DNA from 3 places in the Dyella sp. BiH032 genome. Region 3 is predicted to be linked to each of the others. Evidence: predicted binding sites of a transcription regulator. Region 3 holds the regulator's gene; each other region holds the start of a gene.
What was found. The regulator sigma-54, encoded in region 3, starts transcription at its own class of promoters, with help from an activator protein. The targets are predictions, from matches to a motif close to TGGCACGNGCNTTGC.
Positions count from the first base shown of each region.

Region 1: the regulator sigma-54 is predicted to act here: its motif matches at 1,449-1,463, upstream of RKE25_RS21810 (fimbrial protein).
Region 2: the regulator sigma-54 is predicted to act here: its motif matches at 1,572-1,586, upstream of glnA (type I glutamate--ammonia ligase).

Region 1 covers NZ_CP134867.1:4,941,715-4,944,948, forward strand. The annotation lists gene RKE25_RS21795 (alpha/beta hydrolase) at 1-298, opposite strand, end outside; gene RKE25_RS21800 (helix-turn-helix transcriptional regulator) at 355-561, opposite strand; gene RKE25_RS21805 (hypothetical protein) at 561-1,169, opposite strand; gene RKE25_RS21810 (fimbrial protein) at 1,608-2,147, shown strand; gene RKE25_RS21815 (molecular chaperone) at 2,259-2,996, shown strand; gene RKE25_RS21820 (fimbria/pilus outer membrane usher protein) at 2,993-3,234, shown strand, end outside.
Region 2 covers NZ_CP134867.1:178,198-181,431, reverse strand. The annotation lists gene RKE25_RS00730 (glutathione S-transferase family protein) at 1-415, opposite strand, end outside; gene RKE25_RS00725 (LysR family transcriptional regulator) at 527-1,417, shown strand; gene glnA (type I glutamate--ammonia ligase) at 1,633-3,042, shown strand.
Region 3 covers NZ_CP134867.1:1,399,916-1,403,149, reverse strand. The annotation lists gene lptA (lipopolysaccharide transport periplasmic protein LptA) at 1-113, shown strand, start outside; gene lptB (LPS export ABC transporter ATP-binding protein) at 117-836, shown strand; gene RKE25_RS06035 (RNA polymerase factor sigma-54) at 970-2,418, shown strand; gene raiA (ribosome-associated translation inhibitor RaiA) at 2,577-2,903, shown strand; gene hprK (HPr(Ser) kinase/phosphatase) at 3,095-3,234, shown strand, end outside.

The DNA of each region.
Region 1 (3,234 bases), 1.5 Mb from region 3:
TGATCTTGCGGCTGTGCGGATCGTCGCGGTTTTCCGGTACCTCGAACGGCGCGCACCACGCCGCGGTCGAAAGCCCGCTGTTCGGCTGCCCCAGCTCGCAGGGCGTCAGCGTGAGCGAGCCCAGTGTCCAGGTTTCCGGCTTGGCCGGTGCGCTCGGCGCGGCGGCCGTGGCGGATGCGTCGGCGGCGGCGTTGTCCTCGCTGCGATCGCCGCGCGCGTGGAACTGGTTCCACGCCAGCGCCCCCAGCCCCAGTGCGACGGCGGCGATGCGCACTACGGTGCGTCCCTTGATAGCCATGTGCTTGCGTACCCCTCGATCGTGAGCCTCGCGGCCCGTCTTTCCCCGTGATGCTTTCAGGTCCCCGCCTCGCCGTCCGGCCGGAAGATCGCCTCGATCGGCTGCTCGAACAACCGCGCGATCTTGAAGGCCAGCGGCAGGCTGGGGTCGTATTTGCCGGTCTCGATGGCGTTGACCGTCTGGCGCGAGACGTCCAGCCGTGCGGCCAGATCGGCCTGCGACCAGGCGCGCTCCGCGCGCAGTTCGCGTACCCGGTTCTCCATCAGTCGCGATAGCGCCGCTTGGCCCACGCAAGGGTCGGGCCGTAGACGCACATCAGTGCGGGAAACACCAGCAGCAGCGCCGTGCCGTCCAGCGCGATCACCTTGGCGGCGGCGAGGAAACCCGTGGCCACGCTAACCACGGCCACCACACCGGCGGCGAACGCCAGCGCCTGCAAGTGCAGGCGCTGCATGAACTCGTCGCTGGCCATGACGTAGCGAAACAGCGAGAACGCCATCGCGGCGACCGGCAGCGCGGGCAGCAAGGCGATCAGTCCCTTGAGCCAGAGCGCACCGACGGTCCTGTGCAAGGGCCAGGCGAACAACATGATGGCGAAGTACACCGCCATCGCCGGCACGAACTCGGCGAGGTAGCGGCGATCCTCCCGCCGCATCTCGCCCTCCGCCTCGACGCAGGCGGCCGCGCGCGACACGTACGCCAGTACCCAGGTCAGCCCGATCAGCAGGACTAGGCCCAGGAGCCGTAGGCCGAGGCCCGGCGCCTGCAGCGTCGCCGCCAGGGTGACGAAGTAGCCGCCCATGACCAGCGCCAGCGCCGCGCGCCGTCCCCAGGCCGGCCAGGCGGCCATGCGCTTGGTCAGACGCTCCATGCTCCCCTCCATGCTTAGCCCCCCTTTAGGCGCCCGCCGTGTCAAGCGAGCTTGACATGATGCTAGGCGCGCCCCTGCCCCGTGTCAAGCATGCTTGACAAGCCCCCATGGAAACCGTGGCCATCGGGTCAGATTTGTTAAGCACGGCAGCCACTTGGACGCCCTTGGTCACTTTTTGACGCTATGGGACCTCGACATCTTTTTGACGCGGCTTAACGAGAGAGACGTAAATTCCGTGAGACACTTCTCAAAACTAAGTGAGAACTAGGTCACGTTTTTTGGCATGGCTTCTGCATGAGGCCGCTCGCCATCGAGGAAGGGCTCCGGCAGCGCCCGTCTCCTCGACGACAAGACGCAGGGGGACGAGACACCAAGCCCGCGTCCGGAACGCAACGAATCTGCCGTACCCACCCAAAACCGTTTAAGGACTAAGGCCCGATGAGCAAGAACGTCATTGCCACCGCCCTGATCGCCGCCCTGGGCTTCGCCGCCCTGGCCCCGAATCAGGCTTCCGCCGCCGACGGCACCATCAACATCACCGGCTCGGTCAACGCCTCCACCTGCAAGATCAATGGCGGCAACAGCCCGGCCACCGTCAACGTGGCCCTCCCGACCGTGTCCACCACGTCGCTGAGCGCCTCCGGCCAGACCGCCGGCCGCACCGCCTTCGCGCTGAACCTGACTAACTGCGGTTCCCTGACCAAGGCCCAGACCTTCTTCGAGCCGGGCCCGACCATCATGGCCGACGGCAACCTGAAGAACGCCTCGGGCACCGCCACCGGCGTGGAAGTGCAGCTGCTCAACAGCGACTTCACCACGATCAACCTGGCCGGCACGGCCTCCACGCAGTCCTCGCAGCAGGCCACGCTGACCAGCGGCGCCGGTTCCCTGAACTACTACGCGCAGTACTTCGCGACCGCCGCCGCCGGCGCCGGTACCGTGAGCACCAGCGTGCAGTTCACGATGCTGTACCAGTAAGACCCGCGGCAACGCGGTGTTGTAAGAGGCAAGTCCGCGCCGGAACCCCGAGCGGTTCCGGCGCTCTCCGCCGCCAGGCGGCGGATTCTGATTTCGCAGCGAGGGAAACCCATGAGGAAGTTCGTCTGCGCCCTGGGCGCGGGCCTGCTGGCCCTGTGCCTCGGCGCCCCGGCCGCGCACGCTAATGTGCTGATCGGCGGCACCCGTGTCGTGTTCCCCGCGAAGGACGGCGAGGTCACCGTGCGCCTGACCAACGACAACGACCACCCCGTGCTGGTCGAGTCGTGGATCGACCGCGGCGACGTGCATTCCACCCCCGAATCCGTCGATGTGCCGTTCCTGATCACGCCGCCGCTGTTCCGCATGGAGGCGAAGAAGGAACAGAGCCTGCGCATCGTCTATACGCACGAGCAACTGCCCGCGGACCGCGAGTCCCTGTTCTGGCTCAACGTGCTCGAAGTGCCGCCCAAGCCCGCCGGCCCGCAGGCGGAAGGACAGAACCTGCTGCAGCTGGCGCTGCGTTCGCGGCTGAAGCTGTTCTACCGCCCGGCCGGCCTGCAAGGCGATCCGCTGAAGGCGCCCTCCCAGCTCACCTGGAAGGTCGATGCCGACGGCAAGGCCCTGGTCGCGCACAACCCCACGCCGTTCCACATCACGATTTCCGAGATCTCGGTGAACGTCGGCGGCAAGAATGTGAGCGCGGAGCTGGGCATGGCCGCGCCGCTCTCCGACCTGCGCCTGCCGCTGGCCGCCGGCGCGCCGCGTCCGACCGCCGGCAGCGCGGTGAAGTACACGGCCATCAACGACTACGGCGCCGCCGACAGCTACACGGGTACGGTCGCGCCGTGAGCTTCCTGCGCGCCAGGGACGGCCACGCCCGCGCCCTCGGCCATCCGGCCCGGCGCGCGCTGCTGTGCCTGGCGATCGCCGGCGCGCTCGGCCTGTCCCACGCGGCGACGGCGACGGACGCTTCGCCCAACGGTGCGTCCGCCTCCGCGGCGGTCGACGCCAGCTTCGACCGCAACCTGCTGTCGGGCGCCGGCCGCAACACCGGCGACATCAGCCGTTTCGAGCGCGGCCCAGTGAT
Region 2 (3,234 bases), 1.2 Mb from region 3:
GCGCTACGCGGGCGCGACCGTAGTCGGTGAGTACGCGTTTCTCCTCGCCTTCGCTGCCATGTTCCAGCACGTGCCACAGCGGGCCGAAGGCGCTGAAGAACGTGGTGTTGAGGAAGCCCAGCACCTGGTTGAACCGGTCGAAGCCGGGGCTGCCTTGCGGGAAGGCCAGGCCGCGGTCCAGGCCGAGGGCGCCGAGGTGGTGGAGGATGGCGGCGCTTTCGCTGAGCGTGCGGCCGTCCGCGGTGAGCAGGGCGGGTGTTTCCGCGACGGGGTTGATGCGCTTGAAGGTGTCGGTGGTGACGTCGCGGGGCATCTCGACGCGGCACAGCCGGTAGGGCTGGCCCAGCCATTCGAGCGCCACGATGGAGCCGAAGGAGCAGCCCGAGGGCACGCCGTAGAACAGGATGGGTGTCATGCGATTTCTCCATGCCGGGGACGTCCCGGCGTGGCGGTGAAGCTACCGGCGTGGACTTCGCGGCAGTAGCCGGCCAAGAATGGACTTATCGTCCACATCTATGGCCTTTGCGTGCTCAATCTCAACGACCTGAAATTCTTCGCCGCGGCCGTCGAGCATGGTGGCTTTGCGGCGGCGGGGCGTCGGCTGGGTGTGCCCAAGTCCACGGTGAGCAAGCGGGTCGCCGAGCTGGAAACGGCGCTGGGTGCGCGCCTGATCCTGCGCACCTCGCGCAGCTTCGCCCTGACCGAGGCCGGACGGGATTTCCACGAACACGCGCGCGCCGCCCTGATCGAGGCGGAGGCCGCCGAGGACGTCGTGCGCAGCCGCGCCAGCGAGCCGAGCGGCACGGTGCGCATCACCGCTGCCGTGCCCACGGCGCAGTTCGATCTCGCGCCGCATCTGCCGCGGCTTGCCCGCATGTACCCGCGGCTGCACCTGCGGCTCGACGTCACCGACCGGTTCGTCGATGTGGTGCAGGAGGGCTACGACATCGCGGTGCGCAGCCACTTCGCGCCCTTGCCCGATTCCGGACTGGTGCAGCGGCGTGTGCGCGTGGATCCGATCGTACTGGTCGCGGCGCCAGCGTATCTCGCGCAGCACGGCACACCTGCGACGCCGGAGGCGCTCGCTGGACACGACGGCCTGCTCACCGCGCCCGGCGCCGACCAATGGCAGCTCGCCGACGGCGAGGGGCGTGGCGTCCGCGTGGCGCCACGGCCGCGCATGACCGCCAACGAATCCGTCGCGCTCCTGCATGCGGCGACGGCGGGACTGGGCGTGACCTGCCTGCCCGCACGCATGTGCCGGGCGGCCATGGAGGCCGGCGCGCTTGAGCGCGTCCTGCCCGACTGGACCGCTGGCAGCGTTGCCACGACGCTGGTCATGCCGCATCGCCGGGGCCTGCTGCCGGGCGTGCGCGTGGCGATCGAGTTCCTGGTCACGTGCCTGGGCGAGGCTTGAAGGCTAGGATGGCGGACCGGCCTCGGGCAGGTCCGGCGTGATGATCGATTCTGGTGCAAACGGCTTCAGCCCTTAGGGCGATGATGGTGCGAACGCCGGAACGATCTTCACGCCGCCGCGACGCAAGTCACTGATGCGCCGGTGGTCCCGAGCTTGGCACGCTGCTTGCCAAAGAGCTTTGCGTTTTCCCACATCTCTACCCGCCGAGGTTTGTCATGTCCGCCCAGAAAGTGCTCGACCTGATCAAGGAACACGACGTCGAGTTCGTCGACCTGCGTTTCGCCGACATGCTCGGCAAGCACCACCACGTCACGTTCCCGGCCCATGCCATCGACGAGTCGACCTTCGAGGACGGCAAGATGTTCGACGGTTCCTCGATCTCGGGCTGGAAGGGCATCAACGAGTCGGACATGGTCCTGCTGCCCGACGCGGAAACGGCCTACCTCGATCCGTTCAGCGCGCACACCCAGCTGGTCCTGCACTGCGACGTGCTGGAGCCGAGCACGATGCAGGCCTACGGCCGCGACCCGCGCTCCATCGCCAAGCGCGCCGAGGCGTTCCTCAAGTCCACCGGCATTGCCGACACCGCCTTCTTCGGTCCGGAGCCGGAGTTCTTCGTATTCGACTCCGTGCGCTGGCAGAACGACATGGGCCGCGTGTTCTACGAAATCGGTTCCGAAGAGGCCGCCTGGTCGTCGCGCTACAAGTACGAAGACAACAACACCGGCCACCGTCCGGGCGTGAAGGGGGGCTACTTCCCGGTCAGCCCGGTCGACTCGCTGGGCGACCTGCGCGCCGACATGTGCAAGGTGCTGGAGTCCCTGGGCCAGGTGGTGGAAGTGCACCACCATGAAGTGGCCAACGCGGGCCAGTGCGAGATCGGCGTGAAGTTCAACACGCTGCTGAAGAAGGCCGATGAACTGATGACGCTCAAGTACGTCATCAAGAACGTCGCCCACCAGAACGGCAAGACCGTCACCTTCATGCCCAAGCCGATCGTCGGCGACAACGGCAGCGGCATGCACGTGCACCAGTCGCTCTCGAAGGACGGCAAGAACCTGTTCGCCGGCGACCTGTACGGCGGCCTGAGCCAGACCGCGCTGTGGTACATCGGCGGCATCTTCAAGCACGCCAAGGCCATCAACGCGTTCGCCAACTCCACCACCAACAGCTACAAGCGCCTGGTGCCGGGCTTCGAGGCGCCGGTGATGCTGGCCTACTCGGCCCGCAACCGCTCGGCCAGCTGCCGCATCCCGTACGTGTCCAACCCGAAGGGCCGCCGCATCGAAGTGCGCTTCCCCGATCCGATGAACTCCGGCTACCTGGTGTTCACCGCGCTGATGATGGCCGGACTGGACGGCATCATTAACAAGATCGACCCGGGCGCGCCGGCCGACAAGGATCTCTACGACCTGCCGCCGGAAGAAGAGAAGAACATCCCGCAGGTGTGCTCCAGCCTCGACCAGGCGCTGGAAGCGCTGGACAAGGACCGCGACTTCCTGAAGGCCGGCGGCGTGTTCACCGACGACTTCATCGACGCGTACATCTCGCTGAAGATGCAGGAAGTCACCCGCTACCGCGCCAGCACGCATCCGCTGGAGTTCCAGATGTACTACGCGCTCTGACGCGCGTCGGCATGTGGGGGAAGGAACGGGCGCTTCGGCGCCCGTTCTTTTTGCGCGCCGGCTGATGCAGCGCTGCTTGCGGCGAGGCGAGGGCGAGCGGCTGCCGGAAGAGCGTGCCTTCCCTTCCTTGCCTCGCCGGTAATGCACGTGCGTCATCACGAAGCCGCTGGCCGACAGCGCAGGCAGGCGGTC
Region 3 (3,234 bases):
CCAGCCTGATCACCGGCGAATCCGGTGGCGACGGCCTGGTGCACGGCACCTTCCTGCCCAAGCCGAAACCCGCCGCACCGGCCACCAGCGCCAAGCCGGCCGAGGGCAAGTAATCGATGCTGTCCGCCGAAGGCCTGCAGAAACGCTTCCGTGCGCGCCAGGTGGTGCGTGACTTCGCCTTTTCCATCCGTGAAGGCGAGGTCGTCGGCCTGCTCGGCCCCAACGGCGCCGGCAAGACCACCTGCTTCTACATGGTGGTCGGTCTGATCGAGGCCGATGCCGGCACCATCAAGCTCGACAAGTACGACATCACCGGCCTGCCCATGCACGCCCGCGCCAAGCTGGGCATCGGCTACCTGCCGCAGGAGCCTTCGGTGTTCCGCCGGCTCACAGTGGCCGACAACATCATGGCCGTGCTGGAGCTGCGCGAGAACCTCAGCGCCAAGCAGCGCGCGACCGAGCTGGAAAGCCTGCTGGACGAACTCAAGATCGCCCACATCGCCGAGCAGCGCGGCATCAGCCTGTCCGGCGGCGAGCGCCGCCGCGTGGAGATTGCCCGGGCGCTGGCCGCAGAACCTCGCTACATGCTGCTCGACGAGCCGTTCGCAGGCGTGGACCCCATTTCCGTGGGCGAGATCCAGCGCATCGTGCGCCACCTCAAGGAACGCGGCATCGGCGTGCTGATCACCGATCACAACGTGCGTGAGACGCTTGGCATCTGCGATCGCGCCTATATTCTCAACGACGGCGAAGTGCTCTCGCGCGGCACGCCGGCGCACATCCTGGCCGACGAGAAAGTTCGCGAGGTGTACCTGGGCCGGGAATTCCGGCTGTAAGCGGTGGCTTGGCCCATGACGGCGCGCGCTCCGTCACATTCAGCCATTCGGCCTACACGGCCATGAGCGGGAAGCTATGGCCGCTATCCACCCCAGGGGTTAGGATGCCCAGAAGCTCATCCAAACCAGTGGCATGAAACCCGGACTGCAGTTTCGTCTCAACCAACAGCTCACCCTGACGCCGCAGTTGCAGCAGGCCATCCGCCTCCTGCAGTTGTCGCAGCTGGAGCTGGAGGCAGAACTGCGCCAGATCGCTGAGAGCAATCCGCTGCTCGAGTTCTCCGAGGACACACCCGCCGAAAACGAGAGCGAGTCCGCCACGTTCGATGCGCCCGCCGAAGCCGCGTCCTCGTCGAGCGACGGCGACGGCGAGGAAGTCGCCGACTGGGGCGAAGCCACCGGCGGGGTTGCCGAGGAGCCGATCGATTTCTCGTCCGCCGGCGGCAGCCGCAACAGCGGCTCGGAAGACGACAGCTTCGAGCCGCAGAACGCCGCGCCGGAAACGCTGCAGGAACACCTGCTGTGGCAGCTCAATCTCACGCACATGAGCCTGCGCGATCGAACTATCGCCGCCGTGATCATCGATGCGCTCAACGCGGACGGCTACCTCGCCGAGACGCTCGAAGCGGTAGCCGCCGCCGTTCCCGCGGACCTGAAGGCCAGCCTCGAGGAGATCGACGCGGTACGCCGGCAGGTCCAGCGCTTCGATCCCACCGGCGTCGCGAGCCTCGACCTGCGCGATTGCCTGCGCGTGCAGCTGGAACAGTTCGACCCCGAACTGCCGCAGCGCGAACTGGCGCTGCGCATCGTCGACAGCGAGCTGGAATTGCTTGCCCGCAACGACATCACCCGCCTGTCGCGCCGCCTGCGCGCGAGCGAAGAGGAAACGCACGCCGCCGCCATGCTGATCCGCGGCCTGGATCCGCGGCCCGGCGCGGCGCTCGACGTGACGCCGGTGGAATACGTCGCGCCGGACGTCTATGCCCGCAAGGACGGCGGCCGCTGGCGGGTCAGCCTCAATCCCGACTGCCAGCCCCGGCTCGGCCTCAATCAGCACTATTGCAGCCTCATCGCGCAGGCGCGGGGCGAAGACGCCAGCTGGATGCGCGGCCAACTGCAGGAGGCACGCTGGCTGATCAAGAGCCTGGAATCGCGTGCCGAAACGCTGCTCAAAGTCGCCGAGGCGATCGTGCGGCGGCAGAGCGCCTTCCTCGACTACGGTCCGGAAGCCATGCACCCGCTGGTGCTGCGCGAGGTGGCGGAAGAAGTGGGCATGCACGAATCCACCATTTCCCGCGTCACCACCCGCAAGTACATCCATACGCCGCGTGGCACGTTCGAACTGAAGCACTTCTTCTCCAGCGGCGTGTCCACGGAAGACGGCGGCAGCGCGTCCGCCACCGCCATCCAGGCCATGCTGCGCAAACTCATCGATGCGGAGGACCCGCGCAAACCCCTTTCCGACCAGGCCATCGCCGAGGAGCTGCACCGCAAGGGCATCCAGGTGGCCCGCCGGACCGTCGCCAAATATCGGGAGGCCATGAGGATTCCCAGCTCCAGCGAAAGACAGCGGGCCGGCTGACCTGCATCAGCCGCCTGCGTTTTTTTGCGCGAGCATGGGAACTTGGAGGGGCGGAAAGCGTCCCCATACCGAGAGATGACAGAGGTGCGTCGGCGTTCAAGCGGCACCGGCGCACCGACCCACGCCGCACCACGCGGCAGTACCAGAGGAGGCGCACTATGCAAGTCCAGCTCAGCGGCCAGAAGATCGAGATCACCCCGGCCCTTCGCGAACGCGTGAACAATCACTGCGAGCGACTTACCCGCCTGGAAGGCCGACTCCTCGAACTGACGATCGTTCTCTCCGTCGACAAGCTCCAGCAGCGCGCCGAAGGCACGCTCAAGGTCCCCGGGGCGGTGCCGCTGCACGCGGAAGCCACCGAGTCGGACATGTACGTCTCCATCGATACCTTGTTCGACAAGCTCGTCGCCCAGCTGCGCAAGCACCGCGACAAGGTCTGCGACAAGCACCAGCGCGAAGTGCGCGAGGAACGCCAGTACGGCTGAACCTCGCCGGCCCGCCCCCTCCCGGGGCGGGCCTTTTCGAATCCTTCTCCCGCCCCCGACGGGGCGCCGGACCGCCCGAACTGGCACAATGTCGGCCAAGCCGCCGGCCTCGACCGGCCACCATGCGGCGCAAAGGATTCGGTTTGGACCGGCTTACCGCCCGACAACTCTACGATGGCGTGCATGAGCGCATGGCCTTGCGCTGGGTCGCCGGCATGCGAGGCGAATCGCGGGTGCTCGAGCGTGGCGTGACCACCTCGCGCCGGCCCTCGCTGATCGGCTATCTCAACGTCATCTATCCGAACAAGATCCAGATCATCGGCACTGAGGA